Regions from separate parts of the Anaerobutyricum soehngenii genome, predicted to be linked through region 1. Evidence: predicted binding sites of a transcription regulator. Region 1 holds the regulator's gene; the other holds the start of a gene.

Region 1 (12,947 bases):
GAGAATAAATAGAAAGGGGAAGGATTATGAAAGAATTAATATTATTGATTATCAGTGCAGCTATCGTTAATAACGTTGTACTGAGCCAGTTTTTAGGATTATGTCCTTTCCTCGGAGTATCCAAAAAGGTAGAGACTGCCGGTGGAATGGGAGCAGCTGTAATTTTTGTTATCACAATTGCTTCTTTAGTGACATCATTAATTTATAAATTTATTCTTGCAACACTTGGGTTAACTTATTTGCAGACGATCGTTTTTATCCTTGTTATTGCAGCTCTTGTACAGTTCGTAGAGATGTTTTTAAAGAAATCTATGCCAGCTTTGTATGAATCTCTGGGTGTATATCTTCCTCTGATCACAACAAACTGTGCTGTACTTGGTGTAGCTTTAAACTCTGTACAGTATGGATATAATATTTTACAGTCTGTAGTTTATGGTTTTGGTATTTCTGTCGGATTTACAATTGCTATTGTTATCCTGGCTGGAATTCGTGAAAAAATGGAATACAACGACATTCCAGAGTCCTGGCAGGGAATGCCTATCGTAATGGTAACAGCAGGACTTATGTCTATTGCATTCTTTGGTTTTTCAGGAATCATTTAATTAGGAGGAATAAAAATGAGTATAAGTGGAATTATTCTTGCGGCAGTAGTTGTCGGCGGAACCGGACTTGTTATTTCCATTCTCCTGGGCATTGCTTCCGAGAAATTTAAAGTGCCGGTAGACGAAAAAGAGGTTGCTGTAAGAGAGTGCCTTCCGGGAAACAACTGTGGTGGTTGTGGTTTTGCCGGATGTGATGCCCTCGCTAAGGCAATTGCAGCCGGAGACGCTCCGGTAGGTGCATGTCCGGTAGGCGGACAGCCAGTAGCAGATAAAATTGCTTCAATCATGGGTGTAGAAGCGGATGCAGGTGAAAAACAGGTTGCATTTGTAAAATGTGCAGGTACCTGTGATAAAGCAAAGTCTAAATATAAATATTCAGGAAATGAAGACTGTGTTTCTGCCATGAGTGTACCTGGTGGCGGACCAAAAGCCTGCAGTTTTGGATGTACAGGCTTTGGAAGCTGTGTGAAAGTTTGTGACTTCGATGCCATTCATGTAATTAACGGTGTTGCAGTAGTGGATAAGGAAAAATGTGTTGCTTGTGGTAAATGTGTTGCAACTTGTCCAAAGTCTTTAATTGAGCTTGTTCCATATGCAGCTCCTCACAAAGTACAGTGCAGTTCCAAAGAATTTGGTAAAGCAGTAAAAGAAGTATGTTCAGCAGGATGTATCGGATGTAAGATGTGTACTCGTGTCTGTGAAGCAGATGCAATTACTGTTGAAAATAATATTGCTAAAATTGATTACAGTAAATGTACCGGATGTGGAAAGTGTGCAGAGAAATGTCCTGCAAAGATTATTCTTTAGTCCGTATAGATCAGACTATAGTCTAGATAAAATGTAAGAAATTTAATAAAAACGAAAGAAAAGATGATTTCTCTTAACGAAAATGCAAGAGAAATCATCTTTTTTTCTTCACATTTTTCCTGTATAGTAGTTTGGAAAAGAAATCTGCTGTTGAAGCAGACAAGCTAGGAGGCTTTCGTATGGCTTATCAGAAATTTACTGGAACCTATCAAAGTTCAGATCATATAAACAGAATACATTATTATATTTACGAACCAGAAACAGATCTTAGAGCAATTATACAGATCGTGCATGATTTTGGAGATTGTATAGAACGGAATGAAAGTTTTATCCGCTTTTTTACTGATCATGGAATTATGGTGTGTGGATGCGATCATATTGGACATGGACGTTCTTCCAAGAAAGAAGACTATGGATATTTTGGTGAAAAGAATGGATGGGCTTATCTGATAAAAAATACAAAAAAGTTAACACATTACATGAAAAAGGAATATCCGGATGTTCCGTATTTTATATATGGGCATGGCATGGGTTCGTTGATCGTCCGAATGGATTGTATTCATGAAAAGGGAATCAATGGTGTAATTTTATCTGGAACTAGCGGAAGACAGAAATATTGCCGCAGAAGGCTTTTATTTATCGCAATATTAAAGCGGATTCTGGGAGCACAATATAAAAGTGTTTATCTTCAAAAAGATTTAGAAAAGCGTTTGAACCATCATTTTCTAAGAGAGAGGGATAATTGTTCGTGGCTTGTAGAAGATGAAAAAGAACGAAAGAACTGTTCAAGAATTTACGAAGAATACGTCCCGATTACTGTAGCAGCTTATGAAGATATCTTAAAAATGCTTGCACTTGTTTCTTCTAAAAAGTGGTACCGCTCTGTAAATATAGAGATTCCGATCATGCTGATTGGAGGACAGGAAGATCCGATAGGTAACTTTGGAAAAGGGATTGAAGAAGTACACCGCTATCTGGAAGATAGCTGCCATCGAGTGGAAATGCGGCTTTATAAAGGAATGCGGCATAATATTTGTGATGAAGTAAGGAAAGAAGCCGTATATATAGATATTTTGCAGTGGATGAAGCTGCATCTTAATGAACAATATGAGATATAAAAAGAACATTCAAGTCGAGCAGCCGCGAGACTTGGCGCGTGATTCTGGTCAGCGTAAGCTGACATATTCTTTATAGAATCACTGCGCATCCTCGCGGAGCGTTTATCTCAGTCGGAGATTGGACTCCCACTGAGACAAATTTGCTGTCACTCACCACCTGAAGGGGGTGGGAGTCTTCTCGACTGAGATAAAAGTCATGAAAATAGAATTATTAAAAAAAGCCCTCATAGAATAAAAGAAAGGGCTTTTTTATGCGTTTTTGGGAACTTGGAAATAAAGATGTGATTAACTGTAAAAATGGTCACCGCCTTGGTTGTGTGGGAGATTTAGAAATTGATGTATGCAGATTTTGTGTTACAGATATTTATGTGCCTACAGGTGGAAAATATTGCGGATGTATTGGAAAGAAATCGGAATATCGAATTCCGGTTGGAGCAGTAATCCGAGTGGGAGTTGATAGTATTCTTGTCGATATCGATGAAAAGAAATGTCTTGTAAAATAATAGGTTTTCTGTTATAATAGTCGGCACAATAAATGAAATTATAAAAGCTAGAATACTGGAGGATAAGATATGAAGTGCCCATTTTGTGGATTGGATAATACCCGTGTAATCGATTCAAGACCTGCAGATGATAATTCATCCATACGACGGCGAAGACTTTGCGATGAATGTGGAAAGCGATTTACTACATACGAACGAGTAGAGATTATGCCTCTCACAGTGATAAAGAAAGATAAAACAAGAGAACCTTACGATCGTTCTAAGATTATGTCAGGAATTTTACGTGCCTGCCATAAGAGGCCGATATCTGTAGAACAGATTGAACAGATGGTGAATCAGATTGAGAATGAACTGTTTAATTTAGAATATAAAGAGATTGAAAGTAAACAGATTGGAGAAGTTGTTATGGAGCATCTAAAGACTCTCGAACAGGTAGCATATGTACGTTTTGCTTCGGTATATCGTGAGTTTAAGGATGTAGGAACTTTTATGAATGAGTTAAAGAAGATGTTAGATAGTGGAGAGAACATCCAGAAGTAATAATATTGATAAGCAGAACAGGTATTTGAGAAAGTATTCTCGATACCTGTTTTTTGTTTTAAAAAAAGTTCCGCAAGGATATGTTAGGAGTCTGCCTCTGTTCCATACTTTTGTAAATGAAAAAAATTATTGCAAATATGGAAAATATATGCTATAAATAACCTATAATTACAAAATATTACTGAATATACAATAATAGAAAGTAGGATAGAGTGGAATGGTAGCAGAAGTTTTTAGTGGAATGATACAGGGGATAGAGGGGCAGATTGTACAGATACAGGCAGATATTAGTAATGGACTTCCTAATTTTTATATGACAGGATATTTATCAAACGAAGTAAAGGAATCAAAGGAACGGGTTCGTACAGCACTTCATAATATAGGAATCGCATTGCCACCGAAAAGAATATCAGTTAATTTTGCGCCGGCAGATTTTCGTAAGTGTGGGACTTTTTTTGATCTTGCCGTTGCAGTAGCAATTCTTCTTGCAATGAATCTGATCCCGGAAACATATGTAAAGAATACATTATTTATTGGAGAATTATCATTGAATGGACAGATTCGACCGATATCCGGTGTATTGCCAATCGTTGTTTCCGCTGTAAAGAGTGGAATAGATCGGTGTATCGTTGCGAAAGAGAATATAGAGGAGGCAGCATTTGTAGATCAGATGGAAGTTGTTAGCTTTCAAAGTCTTGAAGAACTTTATTCTTACTTACGCCATGGGTATATAGTAGACAGACATTCAGGTGAGATTACGCAGCAGAAAGAGGCTGACATTAGAGGAATAGTACGTGTAGATGAGAGTATAACAGATAACGCTGCACTGAATTTAGGGGAATGGAATCAGATAACAGATTTTTCTGAAGTGAAAGGACAGAGCATGGCAAAAAGAGCGATGGAAATTGCAGCAGCCGGTTATCATAATTTAATGTTGGGCGGACCACCTGGTGTAGGGAAGACGATGCTGGCATCCTGTATATCAGGAATTATGCCACAGATGACAAAAGAAGAGATGATTGATACGACCATGATCTATAGTGCAAAGGGACTCTTAAAGGAACGTTTTACTTTAATAAATAAACGACCGTTTCGTGCACCGTCCCTTGCAATTACTGCAGCCGGAATGTTTGGAGGAGGAATTGTTCCAAAGCCGGGAGAAATTTCTCTGGCGCATCATGGAGTCCTTTTTCTAGATGAATTTCCTGAATATGCAAGAGAGATAATAGAAATGTTTCGTATTCCTCTTGAGAATCATGCTATTTCAGTTATCAGACAAGAGAGAACTTTAATATTTCCGGCGGATTTTCTTTTTATTATAGCAGCGAATGCATGTCCTTGTGGGTACTATCCCATGGATAAATGCCGTTGTACAAGCAGGCAGATTCTCCGATATCAAAATAGAATCAGCGGACCAATACTTGACCGTATGGATTTATTTGTACGATGTGAGGAGATTGGATATGATGTACTGACCGCATCCTCTAAAGAAGAATCTTCTTCCTCTATTCAAAAAAGAGTTTCCGCTGCATGGGTAATACAAAAGGAACGCTTTGCGGAAAGTTCTACGATATTTAACGGACGCATGACAAAAAGCGAAGTAGAACAGTATTGCCAGTTAGATGCAGAGGGACAAAGACTTATGAAGAAAGCATATTCTGCTTTTTCCCTTACCGGACGTTCTTATTTTAAGATTTTAAAAACTGCAAGAACAATAGCGGATTTAGAACAAAGTCTGGATATAAGAGCCAGACATTTGGAAGAAGCGTTATATTTTCGTCAGAAAGAAAAGGGGAATTTGAATGAAAGATAATGATTTTTATTGGTATTGGTTTGCTAATATTCCTGGGATAGGACTGAAAACACGAAAGAAGCTTCTTGAGTATTTTGCACATCCAAGGTATGTTTATGAAGCTTCAGATTCTGAGATAAAAGTATTTCTTACAAAAAGACAGTGGGAAAGGTTTCCGTTTTCTAAAAACCGGGAGAAATCAGAAAAAGAAGTTCAAAGGTTACAGGAAGAGGGAATTTTTTTTATTCACAGAGAATCTCCTGAGTATGCGGAACGATTAAAACAACTATATATGCCACCAGATTTATTATATTATAAAGGAAGGTTTCCTGATTTCTCAAAGCCTGTTCTGGCAATGGTAGGGGCAAGAAAAGCTACTATATATGGAAGAAATATGGCGAGGGAATTTGCTTCTGAATTAACTGGATACGGTATTCAGATTATCAGTGGGATGGCGGCAGGAGTAGACACATCAAGCCATTTAGGTGCATTGGATGCAGGTGGTTATACCGCAGGAATTCTTGGTGGGGGAATTGATAGTATTTATCCGAGAGAGAATTTTAACTTATATCAGAAAGTTTGTAGAACAGGAGGAATCATATCAGAATATAATGTTGGAATTCCTTCACAAAAAGGAATGTTTCCTATGCGAAATCGTATTATCAGCGGAATGGCTGATGGAGTTTTTGTTGTGGAAGCAGGAGAAAGAAGTGGGTCATTGATTACCGCAGATCAGGGATTAGAACAAGGAAAAGATATATTCGCACTTCCAGGCAGAATTACGGATCGTTACAGTCAAGGTTGTAATTATCTGATTAGTCAGGGGGCTACTCTGGTACGTTCCCCAGAAGATATCGCAGAAATTATAGTGAAAGAGGAAAAAATAGGAAATACAAGGCCGAATATGGAGAAAAAAGAAAGTGAGAATTTTAAATTGCAAAAATTTTTTTGTGAGAATAAAAATGAAGAAAAGATATTCAATCTCATAGATAAAGTTCGACCGGTAACTTTTGAAAATCTTTTGGAAAATAGCGATTTTTCTGCCTTTGAGTTACAACATATTCTCATGAAATTTGAATTAAAAAACATAATTTATCAAATAGAACAAAATGTATACTTGAGGAAAATCTAATTTTTTCTGCTTGCGCGGCAAAACGAAATAGTGTATGATGTATAATTGTTTTATGAAATAGTAAATTTATTGGTGATAAAAAACAATAAATTGCAATATAATATTTAAAAGTTAGGAGTGTTTTGGGGAATGTCAGCAAATTTAGTTATTGTTGAATCGCCGGCCAAGGCTAAAACAATTCAGAAATTTCTGGGGAAGTCATACAAAGTTGTCGCATCGAACGGACATGTAAGAGATTTACCAAAAAGTACGATGGGCATTGATGTTGATAATGATTTTGAGCCGAAATATATTACGATTCGTGGGAAGGGAGATATTCTTGCTCAACTTCGTAAGGAAGTAAAGAAAGCAGACAAAGTATATCTTGCAACTGACCCGGACCGTGAGGGAGAGGCGATTTCATGGCATTTATATCATGCATTAAAATTGGAGAATAAAAAATGCAGTAGGATCACATTTAATGAGATTACAAAAGATGCCGTAAAGAAATCTATTAAGAATTCCCGCGATATTGATATGAATCTTGTAGATGCACAGCAGGCAAGGAGAGTATTAGACCGTATTGTGGGATATAAGATCAGTCCGATTCTCTGGTCTAAGATTAAGAGAGGGTTATCGGCAGGTCGCGTTCAATCTGTTGCATTGCGTATTATCTGCGACAGAGAACAAGAGATTGATGAGTTCATCTCGCAGGAATATTGGAGTCTGTCAGCTGATATTCTCGTGCCTGGAGCAAAGAAACCTCTGGAGGCACACTTTACCGGAGATAAAAATGGAAAGGTTGAACTCCATTCTCAAAAAGAAGTTGAAGAGTTAGTAAACAAACTGAAAAATGAAAAGTTTGAAGTACTTTCTGTAAAGAATGGAGAGAGAAGAAAGAAACCACCACTTCCATTTACAACAAGTACATTACAGCAGGAAGCATCAAAACGTTTGAATATGTCTACACAAAAGACAATGCGGCTTGCGCAGGAACTCTATGAAGGTGTGAATTTAAAAGGAAAAGGAAGTATTGGTCTTATTACTTACTTAAGAACAGATTCGACACGTATTTCAGAAGAAGCAGATGCAAACTGCCGGGAGTATATCGGACAGCAGTACGGAGAAGAGTTTGTTGGGGATAAAAAGTCAGTAAAGACAACAAAGACCGGAAAGATTCAGGATGCACACGAAGCGATTCGTCCAACGGACAGCAGCCTTTCTCCGGCGATGATCAAAGAGCAGCTTCCAAGAGATCTATTCCGTCTTTATCAGCTAATCTGGACAAGATTTGTGGCAAGCAGAATGGCAGAAGCGGTATACGAGACGACATCTGTTAAGATTGAAGCAGGAGAATATCATTTTAATGTTGCGGCTTCCCGAGTAAAGTTTGACGGTTTTATGACGGTATATAGTTACGATACTGAAAAGTCTACAATGAATGCTGCCATGAAAAAGATTACAAAAGATACAGAAATCACACTTTCAGAATTAAAACCTCAGCAGCATTTCACACAGCCGCCGGCACATTTTACAGAGGCTTCTCTTGTAAAGACATTAGAAGAATTAGGAATTGGTCGTCCAAGTACGTATGCACCGACAATTACTACTCTTCTGGCACGAAGATATATTGTAAAAGAGAATAAAAATCTTTATATTACAGAACTTGGTGAAGCGGTGAATGATATGATGGAAGATGGCTTCCCGACAATTGTTGATGTAAACTTTACTGCAAATATGGAATCTCTTTTAGATAGTGTTGAAGAGGGAAAAGTAAAGTGGAAGACCGTCGTGGAAAACTTCTACCCTGATATGATACAGGCAGTTGAGAAAGCGGAAAAGGAATTAGAAGAAGTAAAGATTGCAGATGAAGTATCTGAAGAAGTCTGTGAAGAATGTGGAAGGAACATGGTCGTAAAATACGGTCCACATGGAAAGTTCCTTGCATGCCCGGGATTCCCGGATTGTCGTAATACAAAACCATACTATGAGAAGATTGGTGTAAGCTGTCCAAAGTGTGGAAAAGATATTGTTCTCAAAAAGACAAAGAAGGGCAGAAAGTATTACGGTTGTATCAATAATCCGGAATGTGATTTTATGAGCTGGCAAAAGCCGTCGGCTGTTCGATGTAAAGAATGTGGCGGATATATGGTAGAAAAAGGGAAAAAGCTTGTATGCGCTGATAAAGAATGTGGTTATGTTACAGACAAGGAAGAGGAAAAGTAATTTATCTGCTTTTGAATAAAAAAAGAGAACTTTAGAAAGAGTATAGGTTTGTAGCTGTAAAGATCGTTGCTGCAGGAAGAATAGGATAAGTAATTTTACTGTAGCAGCTATCTTTATGGATATGAAGCTATACTTTTTTTCTTTCATATATCCAATTTATAGAATTAAATTATTTTAATTGTACAAACTTCTAAATTAATTTAAAAAAGTACTAAAAATATTAGATAATACCGTTGAGATTGGCGGGAAGATATGTTAAACTTATCAAAGATAAAGAATTGTCTGTTAATTTTGACAGTTAGGATGGAGGTATTTATGAGTGTTCAATTGCTTGATAAGACAAGAAAAATAAATAAATTATTGCACAATAATAATTCGCATAAAGTAGTATTTAATGATATCTGTGAAGTCTTGAGTAATATTTTATTATCTAATGTGCTGGTAATCAGTAGAAAAGGTAAAGTACTTGGAATCAAGAATCGACAGGATATTGAAGTGATTGATGAGTTGATCAATAACGAAGTTGGCGGGTACGTTGATACACTTCTTAATGAACGTTTATTAGGTGTACTTTCTACAAAAGAGAATGTAAACCTCGAAACACTTGGTTTTGAACATACAGAAACAGATCGTTATCAGGCAATTATTACTCCGATTGATATTGCAGGAGAAAGATTGGGAACAGTATTTATGTACAGAAAAGAACATCATTATGAAATTGATGATATTATTCTTGTTGAATATGGGACAACCGTTGTCGGTCTTGAAATGATGCGTTCTGTTAATGAGGAGAATGCAGAAGAAACCCGTAAGGTTTCCATTGTGAAGTCTGCCATCTCCACGTTATCATTTTCAGAGTTAGAAGCAATTCAACATATTTTTGATGAATTAGATGGATCGGAAGGGATTCTTGTTGCCAGCAAGATTGCTGACAGAGTGGGAATTACCAGATCTGTTATAGTGAATGCACTTCGAAAGTTTGAAAGTGCCGGTGTTATTGAGTCACGTTCTTCCGGTATGAAAGGAACTTATATTAAAGTGCTTAACGATGTGGTCTTTGACGAATTAAAGAAGATGAAACATTAATTGCATTTTAAATAATGTTCGCATATACGATGGAGGATAAAGAATGAGAGCGGATAATTATAAAATAACACAATATTCTGTCAGCAGTATCCTGGGATATGTCGAAAATTCTCAAATTGCTATTCCGGAAATACAAAGACCATTTGTATGGAAGGGAGAAGAAGTAAGGGCTTTGATTGATTCTTTATATGAGGGATATCCTATAGGATATTTGATTGTATGGCAGAATTCCCAAGTTCGTGTACGCAACTTTGGAAAAGGCGGAACAAAGAAAATACTGATTGATGGACAGCAGAGAGTCACAGCTTTAATGGCGGCACTTCTTGGAAAAGAAGTATTAGATGAGCAATATCAATCCCATCGGATCCGGATTGCATTTAATCCATTAGCCGGTAAAGGAGAAGAACGATTTGCCGTCTGTGATACGAAGCATGAAGAAGATAGCAGATGGATTCCTGATATTTCGATATTCTTTAGAAGAGACTTTTCTTTCCGACAGTTTGAAAAAGAATATAAAGAGGCGAATCCAGATGAAGATTTTACACCGTTAGAAGAATCTGTAGATACATTAAAAGAAATTGTAAAACATCAGGTTGGTGTAATTGAATTATCATTCCTTTTAGATATTGATGTTGTTTCAGAAATATTTATTCGTATTAATTTACAGGGAAAGCCTTTGAATCAGGAAGACTTCGTTATGTCTAAAATTTCTGTCAATGAACAGTATGGCGGTGATTACATAAGGAATTGTATTGACTATTTTTGCCATTTATTACGTGAACCATCTTTTTATCAGGTGTTGCAGCAAAATGAGACAGAATTTTTTAATTCAGAATATGGAAAAGCACTGACCTGGTGCCAGAATGAAGAACAAAGTTTATATATTCCATCCTACGCTGATGTTTTAAAAGTTGTACTAATTTCTTATTTTGGAAAGACAAGAATCGGTGATCTGGTACATCTTTTATCAGGAAGAGATGGAGAGAAAAAAATCTTTTCTAAAAAAGAAATTTCAAAAAAAGTTTCCGAAGAAGCTTTTGAAAAACTTGGTGCCGGAGTAAAAGCGTTTGTATGTGAAGAGAACTTTCAGGGATTCCAGAAAGCATTAAAAAAAGCGGGATATAGTTGTAGTCGTTTACTATATTCTCAGTCCGTTTTAAATTATTGCTATGCGATGTACCTGCTAATGTACCGTCAGGGAATCGGAGAAAAAGAAAGAGAATCTCTTCTTTCAAAATGGATAACGATGGCGATGATTACCGGACATTATCAAAGCGGTGGAGAGAGTACCGTACAAAAAGATTATGCCAACGCGCAGGAAGAAGGTTTTGCTTCTTACTTAGCACAGATTGAAGAACTAAAACTTACAGATGAATTTTATAACAATATTTTACCGGAGAAGTTTACATCAACAACAGCACGTACAGCACCGTTTCTTGCGTATGTGGCTACACAGTGTGCAAGAGGCGTGCATTCTCTTTACAGCGATGTGACAATTGAAGAACTTTATAAAAATAAAACAGAATCTTATCAGATTCTTCCGAAAGCTTATCTGGCAAAATGCGGATATAAAACAAGGGAAATTTATGGACAGGTTGCCAATCTTACTTACATTTCTAAAGAAACAAAAGATATTATTAGGAAAAAGTCCCCTGTAGATTATAAAGTGGATCTGGAAAAAGCAATCGGCATAGAGAAGATTTGTACATCATTAAAAGAAAATGGTCTCACAGAAACTATATTTACTGCCAATGAAACAGATGTAATACAGATCTTAGCCGATCGACGCAGACAGATGGCATCAGAAATCAGAGATTTTTATAAAACATTATAATTTTTTCTTGCAAAACCTTATAATATATGATATACTTCGTTCGGTAAATTAAGTAAAAAACACGTTGCCGGATTCTGTCGGTCGAAGTGCCTGTAAGAAAGGTGGCTGAGGAATAAGAAAGCAGCGGAAGAACAAACAAAAAGGAGATTTGACATGAGTGTAATTTCAATGAAACAGTTACTCGAAGCAGGTGTTCATTTTGGACATCAGACAAGAAGATGGAACCCTAAAATGGCTCCTTACATCTACACAGAGCGTAATGGCATCTACATTATCGACTTACAGAAGTCTGTAGGTAAGGTTGACGAAGCGTACAACGCTATTAGAGACTGTGTTGCTAACGGTGGAAAGATTCTTTTCGTTGGTACTAAAAAACAGGCTCAGGATTCTATCAAGAACGAAGCTGAGAGATGTGGAATGTACTATGTAAACCAGAGATGGTTAGGTGGTATGCTCACAAACTTCAAAACAATTCAGAGCCGTATTGCCCAGTTAAAGAAAATCGAAGCTATGGAGGCAGACGGAACATTTGATGTACTTCCTAAGAAAGAAGTAATTAACCTGAAGAAACAGCAGGAAAAATTAGAGAAGAACTTAGGTGGTATTAAAGAGATGCAGGATATTCCTGATATGATCTTTGTTGTAGATCCTAGAAAAGAAAGAATCTGTATTCAGGAAGCAGAAACTCTTGGTATTCCTTTAGTTGGTATCTGCGATACAAACTGTGATCCTGAAGAATTAGATTACGTAATTCCAGGTAACGATGATGCTATTCGTGCAGTTAAATTAATCGTTTCCAAGATGGCAGATGCTGTAATCGAAGGAAATCAGGGACAGGATGCAGAAGTAGCAGAGGAAGAAGCTGCTGAAGAAGCAGAAGCTTAATTCTGTTTGCAATATTGCCTCAGCCTGCACCGTTAGTACAGGCCGGGGCATTTTTGTGCAAAATCTATATGACCACATAAAAGAGATGAATTTGGAGGAATCGAAATGGCTATTACAGCAAAACAGGTAAAAGAGTTACGTGAGATGACAGGTGCCGGAATGATGGATTGTAAGAAAGCTCTTACAGCTACAGAAGGCGATTTTGATAAAGCAATTGAATTTTTAAGAGAAAAAGGTCTTGCAACTGCTGAAAAGAAAGCAGGACGTGTTGCAGCAGAAGGTCTTGTTAAAGTTATCGTATCTGATGACAAGAAGAAAGCTGTTGCAGTAGAAGTTAATGCTGAAACAGACTTCGTTGCAAAGAACGAAAAGTTCCAGGCTTATGTTGCACAGGTTGCAGAACAGGCAATGGAAACAGAAACAACAGATATCGATGCATTCTT
Region 2 (12,947 bases), on a different contig from region 1:
TCTATAAAATACTCTATCTGAAATAAATTGCAGAATATACTTTATTATGTTAAGCTAAAAATCAGTAGAAACAGAATTTAAAATAACATCATTAATAAAAAATGAAAAACAATCTAATTTTTTTAATCCAATACGAAAGAAGGTATTTTTATGTTGTCCCTGTTAAATATTGACTACAGCTCCCTAATGGGCACTCTTCCATTGAATTCCGGAAGCAGCGACAGCCTGAACAGTTTTATTAATAATGGTTTTCTCGGACTCATAACCGAAGCCGATACCACTTATAAGATCGTTGGCTCTGTAATTGCTCTTGTCTTTGCTCTTCTTGGATGTTTCTTTGGTTATAAACTGTCCAAAGTTTTTATGAGTATTACCGGTTTCATCATTGGACTCTTTATCGGCCAGATCGCTGCATCCCAGCTTCTTCATGTCGAAGGTTTTGCATCCGTTCTCTGCATTATTCTTGGCGGTGCGGTCATTGCAGCTCTTGCCCTGTGGATTTACCGGATAGGAATTTTCATCCTGTGTTTTACCTTTGCATTTAGTGCTGCAGGTACATTATTTTCATTTGAAGGAGATATCCAGTTCTTTATCAACATAGTTGCCGGGCTTATTGTTGGCGTACTTGCTGTAAAATATATGCGTCCGGTTATTATCCTTACTTCCGCAATCGTATGCGGTTCTTCCGCTGCCGGACTTCTTCCTGGTGTTGCAGAATATATGGGAATTACAAAGTTTTCTTCCACAAACTCAAGTGCAACGTTAACACTTGCGCTCTGCAGTTTAGGAATAGCTGTGCAGTTTCTCACAACAAAAGACCCTGTACCAAAAAAAGTTCCTAGACATAAACATGGATAAATTTAATTTGTAAATTTGATACAGCCAAAAAGGAAGGTTCCGTCGGCAGTTACGGTCGTTAGACCGTTACTGCGACGGAACCTTCTTAAATCCTCTTCTACTATCTTAATGTGCTCTACTGTTCTTCCCATAGAACAACTTTGCCTGTTTCAAGACTCTTTTTTACATCTATTATTCGCTGATTAGAAGAACCACGAAATCTGAGTGTAATATCCTTCTTCGCTTCTACAAATGGTCCGTCCACAAGGTAGTCAATCTGTTCTAACATCTTTTTTGTATACTTCCACTTTGGAATCATTCTATTTAAAATATCCTTTTCAAAAACATATCCTGTAAAGCACCAGATTGTCTTTTCCGGAAAACGTTCTTTTACTTTTTCAAGAAATGGAAGGAGGGCTTCCTGATTCATATATTCCATAGGCTCACCGCCTAATACTGTAAGACCTGATATATACGAAGGCTCTAATAATTTTAAAATCTGCTCTTCTGTTTCTGCTGTAAAAGGCTGTCCAAATTCAAAACTCCATGTTTCCTCGTTAAAACATCCTTTACAATGATGCGTACATCCGCTTACAAAAAGGGACACTCTGACACCGGGTCCGTTCGCAATATCACACTTCTTGATCTCACCATAATACATAATATATCACCTCTTCCAAAAAATTAAACAGAGTGTCTGTTCTAAAATGTGTTTAGTTAATAGTTATATTTTACAATATCCACACTCTATTTACAATCCGTTATTTTATATATTTTAGGGCGAAAATGGATAGATAATCAACATCTCTTCTCATCTTCTCTCTGTCAAAAATAAAGAAATGGAAAAAGCGCCCTCTTTGATATGGGCGCTCTTCCGGTTTTGTCTACAAATGCATTACTCTTTCTTTAATTTCCTGTGTTCTTCCCTGATTCCAGAACTGTGTTCCGATATATCCACAGGTTCTTCTTGCTACATTCATCTTTGCCTGATCCTGGTTACCGCAGTTTGGACACTCCCAGATCAGCTTGCCATGTTCATCGCTTATGATCTGTATTTCTCCCTCATAGCCGCAGCACTGGCAGTAATCACTCTTTGTATTAAGCTCTGCATACATAATGTTGTCATAAATATGTTTCATAACCGCTAATACCGCATCAATGTTATTCTGCATATTTGGAACTTCTACATAACTGATCGCTCCTCCTGGAGAAAGTTCCTGGAACTGTGCTTCAAAGCTTAATTTATCAAATGCATCGATTTCCTCTGTTACGTGAATATGATAACTGTTTGTAATATAATTCTTATCGGTTACTCCCGGAATAATACCAAAACGTTCCTGAAGGCATCTGGAAAACTTATACGTTGTAGATTCAAGTGGCGTTCCGTAAAGACTGAAATCAATATGACTTTCTTCTCTCCACTTCGCACAGGCTTCGTTCATATGCTTCATTACTTCAAGTGCAAATGGCTTTGCTTCCGGATCTGTATGACTCTTTCCTGTCATATATCTTGTGCATTCGCAAAGTCCTGCGTAGCCAAGAGAAATGGTAGAATATCCATTATACAGGAGTTTGTCAATTGTCTCACCTTTTTTAAGTCGTGCTAATGCACCATTCTGCCAGAGAATCGGAGCTACGTCAGATGGTGTTCCTTTTAAACGGTTATGGCGATACATAAGTGCCTCATGACATAATTCAAGGCGCTCATCAAATATCTCCCAGAACTTCTCCATATCCTTACCGGAAGAACAAGCTACATCTACTAAGTTGATGGTTACTACGCCCTGATTAAATCTTCCGTAAAACTTCGGTTTATCATTCTCATCATGATATACAGTTAAGAAAGAACGGCAGCCCATACATGGGTAACAGTTTCCATCTTTTAACTTCTTCATAATTTTCTCTGAAATGTAATCCGGAACCATACGTTTTGCTGTACACTGGGCAGCCAACTTTGTAAGATACCAGTATTTACTTCCTTCATGAATGTTATCTTCCTCAAGAACGTAAATTAACTTAGGGAATGCCGGTGTGATATATACACCTTTTTCATTCTTAACACCAAGAATACGCTGGTTGAGCATCTCTTCGATGATCATAGCAAGGTCATCTCTTGCCGGACCTTCTTCTACCTCATCCAGATACATAAATACCGTAACAAATGGAGCCTGTCCGTTTGTTGTCATTAAAGTGATTACCTGATACTGAATAACCTGAACACCCTGTTTTACTTCTTTTCTTACACGCATTTCTGCGATTTCATTTATCTTCTGCTCATTCATTTCCAGACCTTCTGCTTCAAATTCAGCGCGAACATCTCGACGATATTTTTCACGACTGATCTGTACAAAAGGAACTAGATGGGAAAGCGTAATACTCTGTCCGCCATACTGAGAACTTGCAATCTGGGCAACTGCCTGTGTTGCAATATTACATGCAGTAGAAAAACTCTTTGGCTTCTCGATCATAACGTCACTGATCACTGTTCCGTTTTGAAGCATATCTTCCAGATTCACCAGACAACAGTTATGCATGTGCTGTGCAAAATAATCAGAATCATGGAAATGAATCACTCCACTCTCATGTGCCTCAACGATTTCTGGTGGAAGAAGGAAACGTCTTGTGATATCCTTACTTACTTCACCTGCCATGTAATCTCTCTGTACGCTGTTCACTGTTGGATTCTTATTGGAATTCTCCTGAATCACTTCTTCGTTATTGCACTCTAACAGACTTAATATCTGTTTATCTGTAGAGTTAGACTTTCTAACCAACGCTCTTTTATAACGGTAAGTAATATAATTACTTGCCAGACGGAATGCCTTCTGGTTCATGATCTGATTCTCGACTAAATCCTGAATCTCCTCTACATTAAGGGCACGATTCATTCCGTCACAGATAGTTTCTACATTCTCTGCAATCTTCTCTACCTGTTCGTCACTTACTTTTTCTGCTTCTACGACGCTGTTATTTGCACGCTTAACCGCTGCAATGATCTTACTTCGATCAAATTCAACTTCCATTCCACTTCTTTTAATGATCTTCATACCAACACTCCAATTATAAATTTTTAAAAATTACGCATTGCCATTGTAACACATAATTTTGTATGATGCAATGATACTTTATACAACATCTTGTGTTTTAGTCGCATAAAAATCTCACAGCAACACAAAATATTATCTTGCTGTGAGATTTGCCAATACCCATTATATGATTTTTCTCTGCAAATATCAATATGCTCTATGAATAATCTTCTATTAATATCTGCCTTCTTTTTTCATCAAATTAACAACAGCATTATATAATGCTTTTCCATACACACTTTTATTTGCCTTCATTCTTGCCGCTTCCGTTTTATTACTGATAAATCCATATTCAATCAGACATGCCGGCATCTTGGTATGTCTTAATACGTAAAGATTTGGACGATCTACTAAACCTCTATTTTTAAATCCTGTCGCTGCAACTGCCGCCTTCTGCATCGCTGTAGCCAGTTCTTTAGATGTTAAGCCATTCTTCTTTGTTGCAGAATTTCTTCCCTTACTCCATAATGTTTCTGTTCCACGTGCCGAGGCACTTGCAGAATTGATATGAACACAGAGGAACATATCTGCATCTCTATTGTTAGCAAGGTTCGCTCTCTGAGATAAACTTGGATATGTATCTGCTGTTCTCGTATAAGAAACCTGGAATCTGCTGTCATTATCAAAAGATCTTTTTGCTGCAAGAACGATTGCCAGTGTCAGATTCTTCTCTGCCATTCCATTCCCGGAAGCTCCTGAGTCAGAACCACCATGTCCAGCATCGATAACAATCTTAATCTTTTCTTTGCTACTTGTTGTACTCGGTTTCGTTGTTGTAGTGCCGCCTGTCGTATTATTTGAACTACTTTGTGTCGTTCCTGAAATATAAATCTTTCCATTTGACAGTTTGTAGTTAATACCAAGTCTTGTACACACACTATTAAGCGGAACAATCCATCTTCTCTTACCTGTAGCTGTGTATGTCCCATGAACTACTGGCGCTCCCATTGTACTTTTCTGTCCATTCGTTACTGCTGTTCTGCTGTCTTCTCGTACAATAACTGTGTTTGGACCATAAGTTAAAGTTAATTTATCACCCTTAGCTGTTGCCTTCACCTTTAACTTACTGTTCTTTAAAATCGCTCCTACCGGTCCCATATATGCTCCGGCCTTCTTAAAAATCGGATACTTTGTTAATTTCCTCTTCTGTCCATTCACATAACAATAACTCATTCGTCCGTTATAAGAACTGGTAACCCCTTTCACTGTTCTTACACGAACTCTTGCAGCCGCATCTGTGCTGATTGGTGTGATCAGACATGTACATAACAATAATACCGCGAATATACTAACAATTCGCTTCACTTTCATTATTCTCGCCTTCCTCTCTTTTACAATTGTGAGTTTATCATCCTTAAATATCAAAACAGTATCCAACCCCATAAACCGTCTTAATATAAGGATATTCCTTTGTTAACTTTGCTCGTAGTTTCTTTACCAGCGTGTCTACGCTTCGGTACCCGCCAATATAATCAAATCCCCATACAGAATCAAGAATCTTATCTCTGGATAAAATCATACCTTTATGCTTTATAAAATACTCCAGTAAATCAAACTCCTTCGCTGTTACCTTTAACGGTCTGTCCGCAAGATAAATCTTTCTTCCTTCATAATCAATAGATAAGGCACCTACAGCTTCTACTGCATTCCGCTTCTCCACTGTCCTTCGTATGATTGCCTCTACATGCGCCTCTATCAACGGTAACGGTGCCGGCTTTACCATATAATCATCTATCTTCTTAGAATAGGCATATAACTGACTGTCCAGCTTATCATCCTGTGACAACATTAAAATAGCCATGTCAGAATACATTCTTATCTTCTCAACAGTCTCATATTCTCGCCGTTTTGGTATATCTACATCAAAAATCAGCAGATCCGGTTTGTTCTTTCCCCTGGAAAGAATCTCTCCTGCTTCATCATATTCTGTGCACCAGATTACATTATACCCGCTATCTTCGAAATAAGCTGTCATCTCTTTACATTCTGCTTCTTTCTTGCTTAAAATCAGTAATCTGCCTGTAAGCATTCGACATCTTCCTTTCATTCTTAGTTGTTAAAATTATATTACAAGATTATGACTCAAAAATGACTTATTTAAAATTATTGTAACATAATCAACATCACAGAACAACTCTTGGTCTCATTTTACATAATCTCCCCATAAAATTCAATATCCGGTTTAAAAAAACCGGATATTTTTAAAATACTGTCTATTAAATTGTAGCATTTATAAATAATTATGTAATTAACACCGAAATCCATTTACAACATTATAGTAAATCTGCAATTTCGTAAATTAATCTTTCTGACTTTTCCCAGCCAAGGCAAGGATCTGTAATCGACTTACCATAACATCCTCCACCAATCGGCTGATTACCATCTTCAATGTAACTTTCGATCATCAGACCTTTTACAAGTCCTTTGATATCTTTAGAAAGTCGGCAGCTATGCAGTACTTCCTTTGCAATACGAATCTGTTCAAGGTAATGCTTACCGGAATTCGCATGGTTTGTATCAATGATCACACCTGGATTTTTCAATTCATGTTCCTGATATAATTCAAAAAGTTCATTTAAATCTTCATAATGATAGTTCGAGTATGTTTTACCATGCTTATCTACATATCCTCTTAATAAAGCATGTGCATAAGGATTACCAAGAGACTGTACTTCCCATCCACGATACAGGAATACATGCTGCCCCTGCGCTGCTGTGATAGAATTCATCATAACAGATAAATCTCCACCTGTCGGATTCTTCATTCCTACAGGAATTCCTACACCGCTTGCCGTCAGACGATGCTGCTGATCCTCTACAGAGCGTGCTCCGATTGCAACGTAAGATAACAGATCAGAAACATAACGATGGTTTTCCGGATACAGCATTTCATCCGCACAGGTAAGTCCACTTTCAAGAATTGCTTTCTGATGTAATTCACGAACAGCAATAATTCCCTGCAGCATATCCGGCTTCTTCTCCGGATCTGGCTGATGAACAAGCCCCTTATATCCCCCACCGGTTGTACGAGGCTTATTCGTATATATTCTTGGGATGATCATAATCTTGTCTTTTACTTTCTCCTGCACCTTTGACAATCTTGTTACATAATCAAGAACTGCATCCTCTCTATCAGCAGAACATGGTCCTATAATTAATAATAACTTATCAGACTTACCCTCAAAAATTCTTCGAATCTCAGGATCTCTCTCCTGCTTAATCTTTACAATTCTTTCATCAGCAGGAAACTGCTCCTTTAAATCCTTTGGTACCGGCAGTTTCCTGAAAAATTTCATATCCATATCCATAATCGTCTGTACTCCTTTATACACTTTTATTTTTGTAAAAATAATTGCTTATTATTAAATCTTCCTTATCCTACCATAAATTTTTCATTTATTCAACACTTTTTAGCTTTAAAGCAAGGAAAAGAATATTTTTTTTACTTTTTTCCATGTATGCCTTATAATTATGAAAAAGATATGAATATGTACTCTGGAATTTTATTACACTTCTTTTTATGGGAAGTTCAATCACAAAAAGATTCTAAAAGTACATGAAAATCAGGAGGGATTTATTGTGGATTCTATAACTAATACATTAACAAAAGCTTACTCTATTATAGAAGAAGGAGGTCAGCCCTTAGCACCAGAAACTATTTGTATACAATGTATGTTTCTTTCACCTGCTCGCATTTCCGCTTTTCACAATGATGAACTCTACCTTGAATATATTCGCAATTTAGTCCGGGAAAGATTCAATGTTTCCTTTCCAGAAGAAAAGAGTTCTTTTGATCAATATTTTGCAGACTGTATACAATTAAAAGAACAACTGGAATTACACAAAAACTTCAATAAGGATACCTGGATTACTTATACATCCTCTCTTCTTGAAGCATTAAAAACGCCTTATTATTCTGCATATTCCATGACTTTATTAACACTTGAATCCTGTTTCATGAATACGCAACTTTTTGAAAAAGTACAAAAAGCATTTTATTCTGTGCTAATAAAGTCCTCTGAAAAAAAACAGCTTATTATAAAAAAAATTATTGAACATGCGCCGAATTATAAAAAGTATTCCTTTATTACAGAAGAGCTTCTGGCTGAAATACTAATAAATACCCTTGCTCTCTTTGGTGATGAAAAAGAATACTGGCTCGATTCTGTTGCTTCTTTATTAGAAATAAAATTAGAAACAAACTCTCCAAATACACACAAGGATACTCTTTCCCTGCTTGCTGCATTTTTTGCCCGGGAACAGCAATTTTTAGAGGCAGTATCTCCAGAAGAGCTTTCTTCTTTTTCTTCCTATCTTGCTGCAAGAACTATATGGTTTACTACCCATAAAAATGTTGTAAAAGATTCTACAGACACTGCCACTGCTGGTATATCTTCTTCAATAGATATCGACAGCGCTTATGTTGACAGCGAATTTTTAAATACCTACGCCTATAATATGACCACTAGAATCTATCACACCAATCCGGCAATTGGACGTGAACAGGAGATTGCTGATCTGGAATTAATTTTGATTTCACCAAAGAAGTCCCCTCTTCTGATTGGAGACGCTGGTGTCGGTAAAACATCCGTTGTGGAAGGTTTAGCCTACCGTCTTCAAAAAGGAAATGTGCCGGACCTTCTCAAAAATAAAAAGATTTTTAAATTAACAACAACCTCTCTTTTAAGCGGAACAAAATATGTAGGTGAAATGGAAGACCGTATCAAAAAACTTGCCGGAGAACTTGCATCCCATCCGGATGTCCTTTTATTTATAGATGAGATTCATACGATTGTCGGTGCCGGTTCTACCGAAAGCTCCAACAACGATATTTCCAACATGTTAAAACCTTATATTGACCGCGGTGATATTAAAATAATCGGAGCTACAACAAAAGAAGAATACCGTCAGTTCCTTCTTCCGGATAAAGCACTCTCCCGCCGTTTTTATCCGATCACAATAGATGAACCTGATGAGAAACTGACACTTTCCATTCTTTACGGAAGTATTCCTGCCATTGAATATGAAACGAAAGTATACAATGCCTTTTCTTCCGACACAACAGAAAAGATACTACGCACCCTGATTGCTATATCCTCTCCAGAAAATCAACCGGAAGATCAGTCCACGAAACGCCCTGAACTCCCACTGACACTTTTAGAAATGGCATTCTCTTATGCAGCCCTTAATGAACGGACAACCTTATCCAAACAGGATATTATTCAGGCAATCCGCCATAGTAATCGTCTACGTAAAGAAATACGAACGGCCACAAACCTTCTAACCGATTTATAATTCTAGCTGCTCTACAAAAAATAAAAAAGTATTCTATAGTAACATAAAAAGTTTAGACATGTGAATTTAGCTGCTACTATAGAATACTTTTTAATTTTTATAAATTTACACAATCAGAAATTATTTACCAATGCACAACTACCGGATAGGTAGATTCGATGTTATTATAGATTTTCTGAACGGCACTTCTTGGTGTATTTACACAGCCATGGGAACCATCATAAGTGAAAATTCCTCCACCGTAACTTCCACGCCATGAAGAATCATGAATTCCTACACCAATTTGAATGAATGGAAGCCAGTAGTCTACGTGAGAGGCATATCCCTGACCGGTTAACGTATAATCTGTTGTTTTATAAAGGATGTAGTAAACACCGGTTGGTGTTCCATGTCCTTTACTGATATCTCCGGTTACAACATCTGTAGAAACTAACGTTTTCCCGTTCTTATAAAACCACATATGCTGTTCACCTAAACTTACTTCTACATAAGTATTCCCAATATCAAACTTCTTACGACTTTTTGCGCGATGAGCATATTCCGGCTTTCTCTTAACAGACTTTCCCTGTTTAATAACTTTGATCAGATTGGCAGTTTCTGCTTCCTGATCAATCTTCCAGCCATAGGTACCGCCGCTGACTTCTACGTCATTACCGCATATCGATTTAAAATGTCTTTTTACTCCAACCGTATCATACTTCTTTGCAAGATTTTTAATATACTTTGCAACCATCTCGCTATGAACCTTAACTTCATGCTTATCCGTTTCATATAACCATTTACTAAGTTTCTTTGCATTCACCTCTTCTGTACGGTCATCAAAATCATATGTAATCGTTTCCTGAACATATTGATTCAATGTTTTATTCGCTGCTACAACTTCTGCTGTGTCTTTTTTATACACAGGATTCTTATAACAATCTTTTTTCTCTATATCGATACTACGCTCCATATTTAAGATTGCTTCTTTTAATATTGGCTTAAACTGCTTTCTTTTTACTGTATTTCCGTAAACTTCAGGTACAATACTGTAGCTGTTCGATGCTGCATCATATGTAGAATATGCATCTACCGGCGCAATTACCATATCTTTATTAAATGCATTTAAATTTTTATATGTATCATTATACGCATCATTATCTACCGTTAAAGTAATCGCATCTTTATAATTCTGAGACTGGAATAATGCTGTGATCCACGCATATCCCTTCTGTCCTGCCTTAATATTTTCCAGCTTTCCGTCATCTTTAAATGCAAGCTTCACCTGAGAGGATGAAATACTTTCCTTCTTTTTATCTCTTTCCTTAATCGTAATCTTATATGACTTAACATCTTTCTTAATTAGTTCCTTCGCTTTAGAAACACTACGGAATGCACAGGAATATCCATTCACCTTTGTTCCTATAAAATAATGATACTGAAAAAAGATTGATGCAGCAACATACAAAGCAATGATGATCAACACCGCCAGACCAGCTTTTTTCTTCTTGTCCATTTTCCTTCCTCCTCTTTAAAATTTCTTAATATATACAAAACCTCTATTATATCCTGCAATTTTCTAGTATAGTTCATTTCACTTTACGAAACAAGGGAAAAAAAGGAGAAAATCAAGCTCTTTCCTCTAAAATTTGTATACATTTTGACCCTATATATATTTTGTGTTATACTAATCAGTAATAAAAAGGGAAACAGGCTCTATTTGGGCTTATGGGGGCAGCATTATGATGAAGACAATCAACAGAATTATGAACTCTTATATTCAGTTTTTTAAAATAAAGAATTTAAATGTCCAGATTGTATTGACAGATGATATGTATACCTGTCAGAAAAAATATGGTTTTAATAAAGAAGACTCTCGAAGTCTTGATGAGGCAGCCGCACGCAAAAACTGGAAGCATGTTGCTGCCTGTATGAAGTATCCAAAGCATATGGATGAACCATTTACTCTTATATTTAAAGAGCCTTATTTAAGACGTTCTCCACTTTGTGAGGTCTACCGCCTTGTCTTCCATGAATTAACCCATATCTGTGATTACAGAGACTATGCCCGCCTGAATCATCTAACTTCTTACCGACAGTTATTTGATGATCCCGAAACTGTATTATTCCAGCACTGGTCTGAATACCATGCCGAACGAAGAGGATATGCCGCATGGCTGAAACACCGTTATGGTATCCGCGTCAAGTATGATATTAATAATAGTAAGATAGATATTTTACATAAAGAAACCATCAATAATATTCAGTATTACGGCGAACATTACACCAATACGGCTGAATATGGATCCACTCGCCAGATTTACTTTACTATGCACCTTCTGGCCCGTATGAGTATCTGGATGCAGATTCTTCCTTATCAGGTAAGTGATATCTTATCCAAAGACCCATTTGATTATAAAGGCATCGAGTGGATCAAAAAGTTAATGTATCTTTTCCACAAGTATCCAAACATTGATCAGATGAATGATCACTTCATGGAAATCGCCAGAATCATTGCTGAGAACTTCTCACTCTCACGAGAAGAAATCTGGCAAAAAGTAAAGTATTGATTTGGTGTAGACGAAAAAAGAAAAAATGATATATCCCATCTGCTCTGTAGTCGCTGTGTTTAAAATGCTCGTCCGCATCTTAAACACGCTCCGAAGACGCATCTGGGATATATCATTTTTTCTTTTTTCTGGCTAATCTAAGGTTGGAGGAATGGGAATTTTCCAGAAGGATATGGATTTCCATGGAATTAAATTCTAAAGGACTGACATTCTAATTGTTGTATATACTTAAAATTTAGTTATATTAGACGCATGATAACTTCACTTCTACATGAAATCCTACAACAAGAAATTTTTCTCTTCTGAAGATTCCATCTGGAGCCAACAAACAGAACAGCAAAAATTTATATAAAATAGAATGTGATGTCGGAGCAAATAAAAATGCCGGCCAGGCATTTTCTATGCCGCGACTATCTTCACATTCTATTTTATATAAATTTTTGCTGTTCGTCTGTTTCCCCTCAGAAATCAAATTTTTAAATATTCTTTTATCATTTTAAGTTCTTCTGGAAAGAGGCAATATTTCTTATCCCCTGATTTTACTTTTTCACAGCAGGTTTCAAAATCCATCCAGCACACTTCCTGTACTTCTTCTTCCTGTAATTTTAATTCTTTTATATTTATTGGTTCAGAATATAAATAGACATGGCTGATCTCATGATTTTTAAACGGTTTGCCATAAAAAATTTCCTCACACTTTCCTTCATGTAAGCCCATAAAATGAAGCTGTTCCGGCTCTGCTTTTATTCCAAGTTCTTCTTCAAGCTCTCTTAATGCTGAGGTAAGATAATCCTGTCCTGCCGGCAAATGTCCTGCGGAAGAAATGTCATAACATCCTGGAAAGGCATCTTTATTCTCACTTCTCTTCTGTAATAATAAGTCGTAACTGCCCTTCTCATTTTTTTTCACGATCCATACATGTGAAGTCCCATGCAGGTCTCCATCTGCATGAACGAGAGAACGTTCTTTAATCACTCCCGTAGGATTACCATTCTTATCTCTAATATCTAAATACTCCATCTACGTTACTCCCTTCATAAATATATTTATTATAACAGATTTCCTTTTAAAATAAAAAAAACGCATCGACGTCATCATTATGACTCGATACGCACCATATAGAATCTGCAAAGCAGTTAAAGGGGAAAATTAAGATTTATATTTAAGGTCTCGTCGCAAG

What was found. Region 1 encodes NrdR, which represses ribonucleotide reductase genes. Its sites were predicted from a motif close to CACAANATNTTGTG; they were not measured.
Region 2: nrdD (anaerobic ribonucleoside-triphosphate reductase) is a predicted target of NrdR. The motif match lies at 3,966-3,979, and genes of this name have one in related genera.

What each region holds. Positions count from the first base shown of each region.
Region 1 covers NZ_VULP01000023.1:33,920-46,866, forward strand. The annotation lists gene rsxE (electron transport complex subunit RsxE) at 1-12, shown strand, start outside; gene rsxA (electron transport complex subunit RsxA) at 27-602, shown strand; gene FYJ25_RS10565 (RnfABCDGE type electron transport complex subunit B) at 618-1,409, shown strand; gene FYJ25_RS10570 (alpha/beta hydrolase) at 1,589-2,527, shown strand; gene FYJ25_RS10575 (YlmC/YmxH family sporulation protein) at 2,779-3,030, shown strand; gene nrdR (transcriptional regulator NrdR) at 3,100-3,570, shown strand; gene FYJ25_RS10585 (YifB family Mg chelatase-like AAA ATPase) at 3,788-5,383, shown strand; gene dprA (DNA-processing protein DprA) at 5,373-6,494, shown strand; gene topA (type I DNA topoisomerase) at 6,624-8,699, shown strand; gene codY (GTP-sensing pleiotropic transcriptional regulator CodY) at 9,015-9,785, shown strand; gene FYJ25_RS10605 (GmrSD restriction endonuclease domain-containing protein) at 9,829-11,619, shown strand; gene rpsB (30S ribosomal protein S2) at 11,773-12,504, shown strand; gene tsf (translation elongation factor Ts) at 12,610-12,947, shown strand, end outside.
Region 2 covers NZ_VULP01000036.1:13,488-26,434, reverse strand. The annotation lists gene FYJ25_RS13005 (TM7S3/TM198-like domain-containing protein) at 151-858, shown strand; gene nrdG (anaerobic ribonucleoside-triphosphate reductase activating protein) at 974-1,498, opposite strand; gene nrdD (anaerobic ribonucleoside-triphosphate reductase) at 1,722-3,884, opposite strand; gene FYJ25_RS12990 (N-acetylmuramoyl-L-alanine amidase family protein) at 4,098-5,234, opposite strand; gene FYJ25_RS12985 (response regulator transcription factor) at 5,278-5,952, opposite strand; gene FYJ25_RS12980 (3-deoxy-7-phosphoheptulonate synthase) at 6,197-7,231, opposite strand; gene FYJ25_RS14910 (AAA family ATPase) at 7,503-9,218, shown strand; gene FYJ25_RS12970 (L,D-transpeptidase family protein) at 9,343-10,713, opposite strand; gene FYJ25_RS12965 (hypothetical protein) at 10,940-11,767, shown strand; gene FYJ25_RS12960 (NUDIX hydrolase) at 12,236-12,787, opposite strand.